2 regions of the Streptomyces thermocarboxydovorans genome follow, and region 1 is predicted to be linked to the other one. Evidence: riboswitches for the same ligand, from Rfam matches in the RefSeq annotation. Region 1 holds a riboswitch; the other holds the start of a gene.
What was found. A riboswitch is a leader RNA that binds a small molecule or an ion and turns the genes downstream of it on or off. The one in region 1 is predicted to bind thiamine pyrophosphate.
Positions count from the first base shown of each region.

Region 2: it holds a riboswitch for thiamine pyrophosphate, as region 1 does, so the genes downstream of both, thiO (glycine oxidase ThiO) here and ABD198_RS18750 (thiamine ABC transporter substrate-binding protein) in region 1, are expected to answer to the same signal.

Region 1 is NZ_BAAAGU010000038.1:31,247-38,725, forward strand. It holds gene ABD198_RS18735 (phosphatidate cytidylyltransferase) at 1-1,004, shown strand, start outside; gene ABD198_RS18740 (hypothetical protein) at 1,222-2,256, opposite strand; gene rlmN (dual-specificity RNA methyltransferase RlmN) at 2,583-3,689, shown strand; TPP riboswitch at 3,750-3,855, shown strand; gene ABD198_RS18750 (thiamine ABC transporter substrate-binding protein) at 3,934-5,058, shown strand; gene ABD198_RS18755 (ABC transporter permease) at 5,073-6,734, shown strand; gene ABD198_RS18760 (ABC transporter ATP-binding protein) at 6,735-7,479, shown strand, end outside.
Region 2 is NZ_BAAAGU010000027.1:69,076-76,554, forward strand. It holds gene ABD198_RS14635 (thiazole synthase) at 1-296, opposite strand, end outside; partial or broken gene thiS (sulfur carrier protein ThiS) at 299-499, opposite strand; gene thiO (glycine oxidase ThiO) at 640-1,833, opposite strand; TPP riboswitch at 1,831-1,942, opposite strand; gene ABD198_RS14650 (hypothetical protein) at 2,456-2,851, shown strand; gene ABD198_RS14655 (NAD(P)/FAD-dependent oxidoreductase) at 3,004-4,248, shown strand; gene ABD198_RS14660 (Rv2175c family DNA-binding protein) at 4,327-4,692, shown strand; gene thiE (thiamine phosphate synthase) at 5,153-5,818, shown strand; gene metF (methylenetetrahydrofolate reductase [NAD(P)H]) at 5,953-6,876, shown strand; gene ABD198_RS14675 (SCO2102 family sporulation regulator) at 6,933-7,479, shown strand, end outside.

The DNA.
Region 1 (7,479 bases):
CCCGCCCCCAGCCCTTCGTGGCCGACGTGCCCGTGCACGGCGGAGACCAGGATGCGGAACTGGGGGCCACTCGGCTGAGCGGCCCCCTGTTCCGAGACGAGACGACGCAGGCGCGCTCCCGCACCGGGGAGGTGCCGCAGAATCCGGAGCCCATGTCCGACGCCCCGCAGCCGGCGCCCCCGCCGCAGAAGAAGAGCGCCGGGCGCGACCTGGGCGCGGCGATAGGGGTCGGCGTCGGTCTCGGCGCCGTGATCGTCGCGTCGCTGTTCGTGGTGAAGGCCGTCTTCGTCGGTGTCATCGCGGTGGCCGTGGTGGTGGGCCTGTGGGAGCTGACCAAGCGGCTGGAGGAGCGCAAGGGCGTCAAGGCGCCGCTGGTGCCCCTCGCCCTCGGCGGCGCCGCCATGGTGATCTCCGGATACGTCCGGGGCGCCGAGGGCGCCTGGACCGCCATGGCGCTCACCGCGCTGGCCGTGCTGGTCTGGCGGATGACGCAGCCGCCCGAGGGCTACCTCAAGGACGTCACCGCGGGCGTGTTCGCCGCGTTCTACGTGCCGTTCCTCGCCACGTTCGTCGCCATGATGCTCACCGCGGACGACGGCCCCTGGCGCGTGCTGACCTTCCTGCTGCTCACCGTGGTCAGCGACACCGGTGCCTACGCGGTCGGCTGGCGCTTCGGCAAGCACAAGCTCGCCCCGCGGATCAGCCCCGGCAAGACCCGCGAGGGTCTGCTGGGCGCGGTCGCCTTCGCGATGGTCGTGGGCGCGCTGTGCATGCAGTTCCTGATCGACGACGGCACCTGGTGGCAGGGCCTGCTGCTGGGCCTCGCGGTCGCCGCCAGCGCCACTCTGGGCGACCTCGGCGAGTCCATGATCAAACGGGACCTCGGCATCAAGGACATGGGCACCCTCCTGCCCGGCCACGGCGGCATCATGGACCGTCTGGACTCCCTCCTGCCGACGGCCCCGGTGGTCTGGCTCCTGCTGGTGGTCTTCGTGGGCAGCTGACGCCGCGCGGTCGAGCCCCCGCCCGAATCGAATCAGGGCGGGGGCTCACTGCTGTCTGCTGTCCGGGCCCTCACTCGTCTGCTGTCCGGGCCCTCGCTCGCACGTATCCGCGCCGACCGCTACCCGGGCGGCTCGGCACCCGAGTACGGAGTGAGTGCTCACTCCGTCAATGAGTGAGCACTCACTCCGGTGGGCGGGGTGCGCCGGGCATGACCTGTCAGGTCTGCCCGCGGGGCGGATCGGATCCTTCGCTGGGGAGCTGTGTGGCTGCTCGGGGAAGGGCGGCCCTGCGGAGCGCATCGGCCTTCTTGTCGACGAAGTGCGTGAAGAGTTCCTGCCCGTATCCGAACACCGTCGCGGCCGCGAGGATGTTCCACGAGTCCGTGATGATGACTCTGGGAAGGGTGTAAATCAGCAGGAGCCCGAAAACGGCCGTAAGAGTCCCCAGGGACACTTTGATGAGGGCCTGCGCGACGTGCAGGGCGTACGGGTCCTCGATCCGCTGCATTCTGGAGATCGTCTGCACAGCCCCGATCATCGCTGCGCTGCCGCCCACGAATTCGATGAGGAGAACGTCGTACCTGTTCTCGTCGGCACCCAACGGGCATACCGGGCGAGTCCCGGCCGCGTCGAAGCACGTCAGCATTGTCGGTCCGACGACTATGTTCAGAACGGCCAGCACCAGGGCTATGGCCAGCAAGGTCAGGGAAGTGCGCAGAAGGATGCTGTAGAACGTCCTGACTCTTCCCCGCTCATATCCATTCGCCACATAAGCGCCGCGAAGTGCCGAGGAAATCTGAGTCCGGTCCGTGCCGGTCAGGCATCGGACCTTCGTCCTTCCGGAGAACTTCTCCTTCAGCCTCCGGCGCCGCTCGTCATCGGGTGGCAAATAGTCCCGCACGATGCTGAGGACTCTGGGTATCTCGCCCTTCAGCAGTCTGGACGGCAGGAGTTGTATGAGATGGGCATCCGCCGCGTGCAGATTGCTGATCGCCACATCCGCGTACTCCGTCGACCTCCGTGCCCGCCAGAGATGCCCCTTGTTCTCCCATTCGGCGGCGAGCTTCTTGATCGCCGCCACGTTCTGTACGAGCCCTTCGTAGATGTGCCGTAAGTGAGCCGGCCCCTTTACCGCTTTGTCGCCTTCAAAGCGACACCCTCTTTTCGTCGCAGCGGCCTTGGCAGTGGCTATGGTCCATTCTCCGCGCACCACAGTGGTGACCAGCCAGCGAGGCTCCTCCATGGGCATCATGAGTGACCTCCCTGCCAGCAGAATGCCGGGGACCGGGCATCCGCTCTCCCATAAATTCTCCTCTCGCCCGAACACCGCTGCACGTCGATCAGCTGTTCACCTGCCCCAGGAGGAATATGAATTGCGAACGACCGCGCACCCGTGTGTCGACGACTCCTGTCCTCGAGCCCAAGCCCCCGCCCGTAGACGGCCGGGCAATGTGTGTGACCTACGACACTCGCAGTGTGGGGGCGTTTCGGGGGATTCGTGGGAGTGGGCCTCGACCCACAGTCGTGGCAGCCGACACCCGCAGGTCACCCAAGTCGATCTGCGACACTGGTACGGCCATGCCTAAGCCCGGAGAACTCACCTTTGTCGCGCCGCGCGGAGCGAAGCTGCCGCCGCGGCATCTTGCCGATCTCACGCCCGCCGAGCGCAAGGAGGCGGTCGTCGCGGTCGGTGAGAAGCCGTTCCGAGCCAAGCAGCTGTCGAAGCACTACTTCGCGCGCTACGCGCACGATCCGGAGCAGTGGACGGACATCCCGGCCGCGTCCCGCGAGCCGCTGCGCGAGGCGCTGCTGCCGGAGCTGATGACCGTGGTGCGGCATCTGTCGACGGACCAGGGCGCCACCCGCAAGACGCTGTGGAAGCTGTTCGACGGGACGCTCGTGGAGTCCGTGCTGATGCGGTACCCGGACCGGGTGACCATGTGCATCAGCTCGCAGGCCGGGTGCGGCATGAACTGCCCGTTCTGCGCCACGGGGCAGGCGGGGCTGGACCGGAACCTGTCCACGGCCGAGATCGTGCACCAGATCGTCGACGGGATGCGGGCGCTGAGGGACGGCGAGGTCCCGGGCGGGCCCGCGCGGCTCAGCAACATCGTGTTCATGGGCATGGGTGAGCCGCTCGCCAACTACAAGCGGGTCGTCGGCGCCATCCGCCGGCTCACCGACCCGGAGCCGGACGGGCTCGGGCTGTCGCAGCGCGGGATCACCGTGTCGACGGTGGGGCTGGTGCCGGCCATCCACCGCTTCGCCGACGAGGGCTTCAAGTGCCGGCTCGCCATCTCGCTGCACGCCCCGGACGACGAGCTGCGCGACACCCTGGTCCCCGTGAACACGCGCTGGAAGGTGCGCGAGGTGCTCGACGCGGGCTTCGAGTACAGCGCCAAGTCCGGGCGGCGGCTGTCGATCGAGTACGCGCTGATCCGGGACATCAATGACCAGGCGTGGCGGGGCGACCGGCTCGGCCGGCTGCTGAAGGGGCGGCCGGTGCATGTGAACCTCATCCCGCTGAACCCGACCCCGGGCTCCAAGTGGACCGCCTCCCGGCCGGAGGACGAGAAGGCGTTCGTGGAGGCGATCGCCGCGCACGGTGTGCCGGTGACCATCCGGGACACCCGTGGCCAGGAGATCGACGGGGCGTGTGGTCAGCTCGCCGCGAGCGAGAGGTAATGTGACTCGCGTCAGCACAGGCACGACAACTTCATATCCTGCGTAACGTCATACGTAAGAAACATCCGACAGGGGAGCGCCACAGCGCTGAGAGTGCGGCACCGGCCGCAGACCCTCCGAACCTGGCCCAGGTCATTCTGGGTAGGGAGATCGGTCACCACTCAAGCTGTTGCACCCTGCCCGGGACGCCACCGGTGTCCCGGGCAGGGCCGCGTCTCTTCCTGGTCCCTCCAGGAGGAATTCAGTGAGCATCACCAAGAAGGCCACGGTTCTGGTCGCCGGGCTCGGCCTGATCACCTTGTCCGCCTGCGGCTCGTCCGGAGGGGACGACCAGGGGTCCGGCTCCGGCGGGTCCAGGACCGTGACGCTGGTCAGCCACGACTCGTGGGCCGTGTCCAAGGACGTCGTCGCCGCCTTCGAGAAGCAGTCCGGCTACCAGCTGAAGGTCCTCAAGGACGGCGAAGCCGGGCAGGCGGTGAACAAGGCGATCCTGACCAAGGACAATCCGCAGGGCGACGTCTTCTTCGGCGTCGACAACACCCTGCTGTCCCGCGCCCTCGACAACGGGCTGTTCCAGTCGTACGAGGCCAAGGGCTCCGATGCGATACGGCCCGAGTACCGGGCCGACGAGGACAAGCACCGGGTCACGCCCGTCGACACCGGCGACATCTGCGTCAACTACGACAAGCAGTGGTTCGAGAAGAAGAAGCTGACCCCGCCGAAGACGTTCGATGATCTGATCAAGCCGGAGTACAAGAACCTGCTGGTCACGGAGAACGCCTCGACCTCGTCACCCGGCCTGGGCTTCCTGCTCGGCACCGCCGCGAAGTACGGCGATGGGGGCACCTCCCGCGCGAGCGAGGCCGAGCGTGGGGGAGGCTGGCAGGACTACTGGAAGAAGCTCAAGGCCAACGGGGTGAAGGTGGTCGACGGCTGGGAGCAGGCCTACTACGAGGAGTTCTCCGGTTCCGCCGGCGGCAAGGAGGCCGGGGCCGACCGGCCGCTGGTGGTGTCCTACGCCTCCTCCCCGCCCGCCGAGGTCGTCTACGCCAAGTCCAAGCCGAAGACCGCGCCGACCGGTGTCGCCGAGGGCACCTGCTTCCGCCAGGTCGAGTACGCCGGGCTGCTGAACAACGCCAGGAACCCCGAGGGCGGCAAGGCGCTGCTCGACTTCCTGCTGAGCAAGCGGTTCCAGGAGGACATGCCGCTCAACATGTTCGTCTACCCGGTGCGCGAGGACGCCCAGGTGCCGAAGGTGTTCGCGCAGTACGGGCCGCAGGCCGAGGATCCGGAGACCATGGACCCGGCGAAGATCGCCGGCAACCGTGACCAGTGGGTCAAGTCGTGGACCTCGCTCGTACTGAAGTAGACCGGCGGACAGCCTTGCCGCCCGCCCCGTCGACGGCGGGGCGGGCGAAGGGGCGGGCGGCACGGCTGGCCCTGCTGGCCGTGCCCGTCGCGTTCTTCGCCGTCTTCTTCGCCTACCCCGTCGCCGCGATCGTCGCCCGCGGGCTGAAGACTGACGGGAGCTGGCAGCTCGGCCGGTTCGCCGAGGTGCTGGCGCAGCCGGACGTGCGGCAGGTGCTGTGGTTCACCACCTGGCAGGCGCTGGTGTCGACCGCCCTGACGCTGCTGATCGCGCTGCCCGGCGCCTATGTCTTCGCCCGCTTCGACTTCCCCGGCAAGCAGCTGCTGCGGGCCGTGGTCACCGTGCCGTTCGTGCTGCCGACCGTCGTCGTCGGCTCGGCGTTCATGGCGCTGGTCGGGCGGGGCGGGCTGCTGCACGAGTGGTGGGGCGTACGGCTGGACACCACCGTGTGGGCGATCCTCCTCGCCCATGTCTTCTTCAACTACGCCGTGGTGGTGCGCACCGTGGGCGGGCTCTGGGCGCAGCTCGACCCCCGGCAGGAGGAGGCCGCCCGGATGCTCGGCGCCTCGCCCGCCAAGGCCTGGCGCCGGGTGACCCTGCCGGCGCTGGCGCCCGCCGTGGCCGCCGCCGCGCTGATGGTCTTCCTGTTCACCTTCACCTCCTTCGGGGTGGTGCAGATCCTCGGCGGCCCCGCGTTCTCCACCCTGGAGGTGGAGATCTACCGGCAGACCTCCGAGATCTTCGACCTGCCCACGGCCGCCGTGCTGACGATGATCCAGTTCGTCGCGGTCGGCGCGATCCTCGCCCTGCACGCCTGGACCGTGCGCCGGCGCGAGAGCGCGCTGAGGCTGGTGGACGCCTCGGTGACCGCGCGCCGGCCGCGCGGCGCCGGGCAGTGGGCGCTGCTCGGCGCGGTCGTCGCCACCGCCGCCGTGCTGCTGGTGGCGCCGCTCGCGGTGCTGGTGGAACGGTCCTTCGGCGCGGCGGGCCTCGGCTACTACCGGGCGCTGACCCGTGAGGACGGGGGAGTGTTCCTGGTCGCGCCGATCGAGGCGGTCGGCAACTCGCTGCAGTACGCGTTCGCCGCGACCGCCATCGCCGTGGTGGTCGGCGGTCTCGCCGCCGTCGCGCTCACCCGCAGGGACGCGGGACGGCTGGTGCGCGGCTTCGACGCGCTGCTGATGCTGCCGCTCGGAGTGTCCGCGGTGACCGTCGGCTTCGGCTTCCTGATCGCGCTCGACGAACCGCCGCTGGATCTGCGGGCCTCCTGGATGCTGGTGCCGCTGGCGCAGGCCCTGGTGGGCGTCCCGTTCGTGGTACGGACCATGCTGCCGGTGCTGCGGGCCGTGGACGTACGGCTGCGGGAGGCGGCTGCGGTGCTCGGGGCCTCGCCGTGGCGGGCCTGGCGGGAGGTGGATCTGCCGATGGTGCGGCGGGCGCTGCTGATCGCCGCCGGGTTCGCCTTCGCGGTGTCGCTGGGGGAGTTCGGGGCGACGGTGTTCATCGCCCGGCCCGACAACCCGACGCTGCCGGTGGCGGTGGCGCGGCTGCTGGGGCGGCCCGGGGAGCTCAACTACGGCCAGGCGATGGCCCTGTCGACAGTACTGATGATCGTGTGCGCGGTGGCGCTGCTGGTGCTGGAGTGGCTGCGGACCGACCGGACCGGGGAGTTCTAGATGCCCGCGGACAGCCTGCTGAGCCTTCAGGCCGCCACCGTACGCTTCGGCGGGCGGACGGCGCTGGACTCCGTGGATCTGTCGGTGGCCGAGCACGAGATCGTCTGCGTCCTCGGGCCCAGCGGCAGCGGCAAGTCCACGCTGCTGCGGGCGGTGGCCGGGCTGCAGCCCCTCGACTCCGGGCGGGTCCTGCTCGACGGCCGCGACCAGTCGGCGGTGCCCGCGCACAAGCGCGGGGTCGGGCTGATGTTCCAGGACCATCAGCTGTTCCCGCAGCGGGACGTGGCCGGCAATGTCGCCTTCGGGCTGCGGATGCGCGGCGCCTCGCGCCGCGAACAGGCGGAACGGGTGGCGGAGCTGCTGGACCTCGTCGGTCTGCCGGGCGCCGGGGGCCGGGCGGTTGCCGCGCTGTCCGGCGGTGAGCAGCAGCGGGTGGCGCTGGCACGGGCGCTCGCCCCCAGCCCGCGGCTGCTGATGCTCGACGAGCCGCTGGGGCAGCTCGACCGCTCGCTCAGGGAACGCCTGGTCGTCGAACTGCGCGAGCTGTTCGGCCGGCTGGGCACCACGGTGCTCGCGGTGACCCACGACCAGGGCGAGGCGTTCGCGCTGGCCGACCGGGTGGTGGTGATGCGGGACGGGCGGATCGCCCAGTCCGGCACGCCGCTTCAGGTGTGGCAGCGGCCTGCGGACGCGTTCGTGGCCCGCTTCCTCGGATTCGAGAACGTGGTCGAGGCGACGGTCGGCG
Region 2 (7,479 bases), on a different contig from region 1:
AGCTTGATCAGATCGGTGCCCAGCGCCTCCCGGGCCAGCCGCGCGGTGAGCACCGCCTCCCCGGCGGTGAAGCAGCCGGCCGTGTTCGGCAGCACCTGGATGCCCAGCTTCTGCAGCACGGACAGCACGGATCCGTGCACCGAGGGGTTCACCCGCCGCATCGCGACGGTGGTCAGCTCCGTTCCGGACGCCACCAGCGCCCGCTCCAGCACATCGAGGCTCGGCGCCCCTCCGGTGCCCATGATCAGGCGGGACGTGAAGGACGCACCGCCGAGGACGAGTGGATCGTCGGCCATGATCAGCCTCCCTGGACGGCGGTGAGGACTTCCACCCGGTCCCCCTCGGACAGGGGAGTGGAGGCCCACTGGGCACGCGGGACGACGGTCTCGTTGAGGGCCGCGGCCACCCCCGAGGGCGCCGCGGTGAGCGAGGCCACGACGGCGTCCAGCCGGGTGCCGGGCGCCACCTCGCGGGTCTCGCCGTTGACCGAGACGGTGAGAGCCGGGTTCGTGCCGGTCTTCGTCTTCGGCTTGGTGTCCGTGCGCGTGCGCGTCTTCGTGTCCGTGCTCGGGTTCGTGCTCGGGTTCGTGTCCGTGCTCGGGTTCGTGCTCGGGTTCGTGTCCGTGCTCGGGTTCGTGCTCATGCGTGTGTCCATGCGGGCTGCTCCCTGACTGGCTGCTCCTTGACTGCGTCGGCGGTGAAGCGCCGGGGCGTGAAGGGCCGGGCCTCCTCGGGAAGCCCACCGGTGGTCAGGACGTGCGCCATCACGTCCCCGGTGACCGGCGTCAGCAGCACTCCGTTGCGGTAGTGGCCGGTGGCCAGCAGCAGCCCCTCCAGGTCCGTCGGCCCGAGCAGCGGCGCGTTGTCGGGGGAGCCGGGCCGCAGCCCCGCCCGCGTCTCGGTGAGCGGCAGCTCGGTGATGCCCGGCACCAGCTCGTGGGCGTCCCGCAGCAGCTCGTACACCCCGCCGGCGGTGACGGTGGTGTCCCAGCCCAGCTCCTCGCTGGTCGCTCCGATCACCAGCTCGCCGCTCTCGCGCGGCACCAGATAGACCTGGCTGCCCCGCACCACCGCCCGCACCGTCCGGCTCAGGAACGGGCCGTGCCCGCCGGGCATGGTCAGCCTCAGGACCTGCCCCTTCACCGGCCGCACCGGGGGCAGCACCTCCTCGGGCACTCCCGCGAGCCGCCCGCTCAGGCTGCCCGCGGCCAGCACCACCTGCCCGGCGCTCAGCTCGGTGCCGTCCGCGGTGACCGCGCCGGCCGCCCGGCCGCCGGTGACGACCAGCCGCTCGGCCCAGGCGCGGTGCAGCACCGCACCCGCCCGCTCGCAGGCGGTGACCAGCGCGGCCGCCAGCCGCCGCGGGTCGATCTGGTGATCGCCGTCGACGCGCAGCCCGCCGCGCACACCCGGTGCCAGCATCGGCTCCAGCCGCCGGCACTCCCGCCCCGACAGCCACTGCGAGTCCAGCCCCGACCGCTGCTGCAGCGCGTGCAGCTCCCGCAGGTGTGCCCGGTCGTCGGCGTCCAGCGCCACCGCGAGCGTGCCGCAGCGGCGGTAGCCGGGATCGTGACCGGTGGCCTCGGCCAGCTCGGCGACGAAGGCCGGATAGCGGCGGGCCGAGGCGAGATTCAGGCCGAGCAGCGTCTCCTCGCCGTAGTGCAGCTCGGTGACGGCGGCCAGCATCCCGGCGGCCACCTGGGCGGCTCCGCCGCCCGGCTCGGGGTCGAGCACGGTGACCGACAGACCGCGCTGCGCGGCCCGCCAGGCCGTGACCAGACCGATGACACCGCCCCCGATGACGAGGACGTCGGACGTACGCGTGGGCGACATGGGCGTCCAGCCCCTCCCTTCGCCGGCATGACCCGGATCAGGTTCGTACGGTCGGAGGCCGCCAGCCTCCCTCTCAGCCCGGTGCGTCCGGGCTCCCGCGAGTGCTTCACCCGCCACCCTAGCCCCCGCCCGATCGCAGCCGTAAGGGAGCCTCCGCGAGCCCGGGCGGGGAGCGCAGGGGCGGCGGAGGGACACCACAGAGGAGCTTGCGGACGGTTTCCTGGCGGTGGGCCCTACGCGCACGCGCGCAGGGAGCCAGAGGGAGCTAGGGGGACGCGAACTGCCGCATCACAGCGCCTCCGTGGGGCCATGGACGGCCGTTCGCGCCTCCTGGAGTTTGCACCCCCGGACCAGTGCAGTTGTGCCGTAACAGCTGACCCGCATGAATGACCCAGGAGACCGCACCCGACAGAAATGCGATTCAGGATGCGGGTCCGCGCAGCGTCGCCGACAATGGTATTTAGGTATGGTGCGAGCCAATGGGCCCCTGGCGCAAGTATCTGCGATCTCTTCAACGATCAAATCCCCTCCGCCGCTGAGGTGACTGGTCATGTGCGGTTCCCTGACGACGTCCAACGGAACTCTGACTGGATTCGCGAGAGGGCGAAACAATATGAAGTCCATGGAGATCGAGCGAAGTCGGCTGGCGAAGAACGAAAAGGAGTACGCCGCCCTGCTGGCGGGCGAAGACGACTGGTTCGCTCGCACCGCCGAGGACGTCGAGCGCCTGCGTGCAAGCCGTCAGCACCCACTGTCAAACCTCAGTTATGAGGACTTCAAAGAATTCCTCGACAGCCTGGCCTTTCGCAATGGCGGAATGGTGTCCGGAAACTACAAGCCGCTGATGTCCCTTCCCTTGACGCAGATCTTCGAAGTTTTCGAGAGCTTCGGGATAAGTCGGCAATTCCTTGCTGAAGAGCCGACCGAAAGGGAAGGGTGCGACGTTCACCTCGAGTGCAGAGACCTGGCGCCTGGGGTCTGCGAGTTCTCCTTCTGGTCTTACTGCATCAATCCCTAGATGCAGCCGCCGCTGGGCCGTCCGTGGGCCGTCCGAGGGTGGCCGGCGACGACAGACAACGACATACGACGAGTGCTTCATCCCTGGTAACGGGGTTGTCGCGTAGCCCATTCGCAGGTAAGCGATACCCGTCACCGGTCTATGGTGATCAGGTGAGCGAGCAGACGCAGGGTTCTCAGCCGTCCGGGCCCGGGCGGGTGGTGGTGGCCGGAGCGGGCATGGCCGGGGTGCAGACCGCGGTCGCCCTGCGCGAGCAGGGCTACGCCGGCACCGTCACCCTGCTCGGCGCCGAGTCCCACCAGCCCTACGACCGGCCGCCGTTGTCCAAGGCCGTCCTGCTCGGCAAGGCCGAGGACTCCGCCCTCGACGTCGACTTCGAGGGGCTCGGCATCGAACTGCGCCTCGGCTGCGAGGTGTTCGGCCTGCGCCCCGGCGAGCACGAACTGGACACCGAGGCCGGGACCGTCCCGTACGACGTCCTGGTGATCGCCACCGGGGCGGAGCCGGTCCGGCTGCCCGGCGCGGACGGGGTGCCCGGAGTGCATCTGCTGCGCACCCTCGACGACGCCGAGCGGTTGCGCCCGGTGCTGGCCCGGCAGCACGACATCGTGGTGGCCGGGGCCGGCTGGATCGGCGCCGAGTTCGCCACGGCGGCGCGCGAGGCGGGCTGCGCGGTCACCGTCGTCGAGGCCGCCGGCCGGCCGCTCGCCGAGGCGCTGCCCGCCGAGGTGGCCGCCCCGATGGCCGCCTGGTACGCCGAGGCGCGCGTCGAGCTGCGCACCAGGGCGCGGGTGGAGCGGGTAGAGCCCGGCACGGTGGTGGTGCTGGAGGACGGCTCGCGGCTGCCCGCGGGCGCCGTGGTGGTCGGCATCGGGGCCCGTCCGGCCACCGGCTGGCTGGCCGGGTCCGGGATCGCCCTCGGGGAGCACGGCGACGTCCTCGCCGACCGCACCCTGGCGACCTCGCTGCCCGATGTGTACGCGGTCGGCGACTGCGCCTCCTTCCCCTCCGGCCGCTACGGCAAGCGGCTGCTGGTCCACCACTGGGACAACGCGCTGCAGGGGTCGCGCACGGTCGCCGCCAACATCCTCGGCGCGGCAACCGGTGAGCCCCCGGCGGTGTACGACCCGGTGCCGTACTTCTGGTCCGAGCAGTTCGGGCGTTTCGTGCAGTACGCCGGTCATCACGCGGACGCCGACCGCACCGTGTGGCGCGGCGATCCGAACGGCCCGGCGTGGACGGTGTGCTGGCTGCGGGAGTCCCGCCTGGTGGCGCTGCTGGCGGTGGGCCGCCCCCGCGACCTGACCCAGGGGCGCCGGCTGATCGAGGCGGGCGCGCGGCTGGACCCGGACCTGGTCGCCGACCCGGCCCGCCCCCTGAAGTCGGCGACGGCCTGACTGTCGGCACTGCGACGCGTTCGCGCAGGTGGACCAGGCCCGCTTCCGACTGTCAGTGGCAGATGGCACGCTTGTCCCGTGACCGAGATTGACGCAAAGATCGATGCTCTCGTCCCCGCCTGGCTCACCCTGCCCGACATCGCCGAGAAGCTCGGCGTCGAGGTGACCCGCGTCCGGCAGCTGGTCAAGGAGGGCCAGCTCATCGCCGTGCGCCGGGGTGAGAACCGCGCGCTGCACGTGCCCGCCGACTTCATCGACGGGGACAAGGTCGTCAAGGGCCTCTCCGGCACCCTGACGCTCCTTCGGGACGACGGCTTCACGGTCGAAGAGATGCTGGAGTGGCTGTTCACTCCCGACCCGTCCCTGCCGGGCACGCCCGCGCAGGCCCTGCGCGAGAACCGCGGTACGGAGGTGAAGCGCCGCGCCCAGGCCCTCGCGGTCTGATCGCACGGACCCCGAGAGCCCCACGGACAGCCCGTCCGGCGTCCCCGGAAACGGCCGGCGCCGGACGCCGGAGCGAGACGGCCGCCGCATTCCGCCGAGGGGCGGCGGCCCCAGCCCTTCCTGTGCCGCCTCCGGCGGGCCGTTCCTGTGCCCGTCTCCGGCCGCCCGTCCGCCGTTGTCTCCGGCGGCACGCACGCCCGTGACCCGTCTCCGGCGGCCCGCCCGTGACCGCCTCCGGCGGCACGCCCGTGCCCGTCTCCGGCAGCCCGCCCGTGACGCCCGTGCCCGTCTCCGGCGGCCCGCCCGTGACCGCCTCCGGCAACCCCTTCCTGTGCTCGTCTCCGGCCGCCCCGAGCCGGCCCGCCACCGACCTCGTACCGTGGTCGTCCGCACAGCCCGCTCGCACCGGCCCGACCGCGACGGGTACCGACGCCCGACCGACACCTTGGGGGACTCCCGCATGTCCGACGCCGCCGCCACCACCCGGGCCAGGCTCGCCGACGCCCGGCTCTACCTCTGCACCGACGCCCGCAAGCGCCAGCGCGATCTCGCGGAGTTCGCGGACGCCGTCCTGGCCGCCGGTGTCGACATCCTGCAGCTCAGGGAGAAGGGCATGGAAGCCGCCGAGGAGCTGGAGCACCTCGCCGTCCTCGCCGAGGCCTGCGCCCGGCACGGCAAGCTGCTCGCGGTCAACGACCGCGCGGACGTCGCCCACGCCGCCGGCGCCGACGTCCTCCACCTCGGCCAGGGCGACCTGCCCGTCCCCGCCGCGCGGGCGATCCTCGGCCCGGACGTCCTCATCGGCCGCTCCACCCACGCCGAGGCGGAGGCCGCCGCGGCCGCCGTCCAGGACGGCGTCGACTACTTCTGCACCGGCCCCTGCTGGCCCACCCCGACCAAGCCCGGCCGGCCCGCCCCCGGCCTCGGCCTGGTCCGCTACGCCGCCGCCCTGGACACCGAACGCCCCTGGTTCGCCATCGGCGGCATCGACCTCACCAATCTCGACCAGGTGCTGGACGCCGGAGCCCGCCGGATCGTCGTCGTCCGGGCCATCACCGAGGCGGACGATCCCGGCGCCGCGGCCGCCGAGCTGGCCCGCCGCGTGCGGCAGGCGCAGGACCACTGATCGAGCGCCAGATCGAGCACCAGATCGAGCCGTGTCGTCTCAGGTGCGTCCAAGGAGTGGACAACAAGTCGACAATTCAGACAAATCTCCCGCATTTGGTTGGGGGACCGCCGCCCCCTGGTTAACCTGCGAGTATGGCCCTCGGCACCGCATCCGTCAGAACGGATCACGCGCGAACCGTGCGCGAGATGCTCGCGACGGGAAAGACGACCTATTCGTTCGAGTTCTACGCGCCCAAGACGCCGAAGGGCGAGCGGAACCTCTGGAATGCGCTGCGCCGGGTCGAGGCCGTCGCCCCCGACTTCGTCTCGGTGACCTACGGCGCGGGCGGCTCCACCCGCGCCGGCACGGTCAAGGCGACCGAGGCGATCGCGTCGGACACCACCCTGACGCCGATCGCCCACCTCACCGCGGTCGACCACTCCGTCGCCGACCTGCGCAACATCATCGGGCAGTACGCCGACGCCGGGATCCGCAACATGCTCGCGCTGCGCGGCGACCCGCCCGGCGACCCGATGGGCGAGTGGGTCCCGCACCCGCAGGGCCTCACCTACGCCGCCGAGCTGGTGGAGCTGATCAAGTCCTCCGGTGACTTCTGCGTGGGGGTCGCCGCCTTCCCGGCGATGCACCCGCGTTCCACGGACTGGGACACCGATGTCCGGCATTTCGTCAACAAGTGCCGTGCCGGGGCCGATTACGCGATCACCCAGATGTTCTTCCACCCGGAGGACTACCTGCGGCTGCGCGACCGGGTTGCCGCGGCCGGCTGTGACACCCCTATCATTCCCGAGGTCATGCCGATCGCGAGCGTGAAGACGCTGGAGCGGATCCCGTACCTCACCAACGCGTCCTTCCCCGAGGACCTGAAAGAGCGGATCCTCACAGCGAAGGACGATCCGGCCGCTGTACGCTCGATCGGGATCGAGTTCGCCACAGAGTTCTGCGCCCGGCTGCTGGCCGAGGGAGTGCCCGGACTGCACTTCATCACGCTGAACAACTCCACGGCGACGCTGGAAATCTACGAGAATCTGGGTCTGCACCACCCGCCGCAGGCCTAGACCGGTCGCACCGGCATACGACACACTGCGTAGCGGCCACTGGGAGAGGGGCGTACATGGGCTGGACGGTCCTCTATATCGCGTTCGGCATCGTCGCGCTGTGGCTGCTCGGCGAGGTGCTGTTGCAGTACAAGGCGCGCCTGCGCTGGCGGTTGCTGGCCTTCGTCGGCTTCCTCGGAGTCGTGGCCGGGGTGCTCACCGCGTCCGTCGTCGTCATCGGTCTCGGCGCCGCCGCCTTCGCGGTCGGCCAGACCTATGTCACCCTGTCGTTCCGCCGCGGCTTCGCCGCCGGCTGGGCGGTGAACGCGCCGATGCTCGGCGGGGGCCGCCGCGAGCGCGAGGAGCCGACGCTGGAGGTCTCCGACCTCGAGGCGTCCGCCGGCGACGGATACGACGAGGACACCGGACGCCGCCGCGAGCCGTCCGCCTACGACGCGGTCGACGACTACGCCCGCGACGACGTCTTCACCCCCGGCCGCCCCGACCGGCAGACGGCCGCCGAGACCACCGCGGTCTACGCCCCCCAGCCGATGCCCGACGACACCGGCTCGTACGGCGTCTACGACACCGGGTACGGCACCCAGACCCAGGACCAGTACGCCG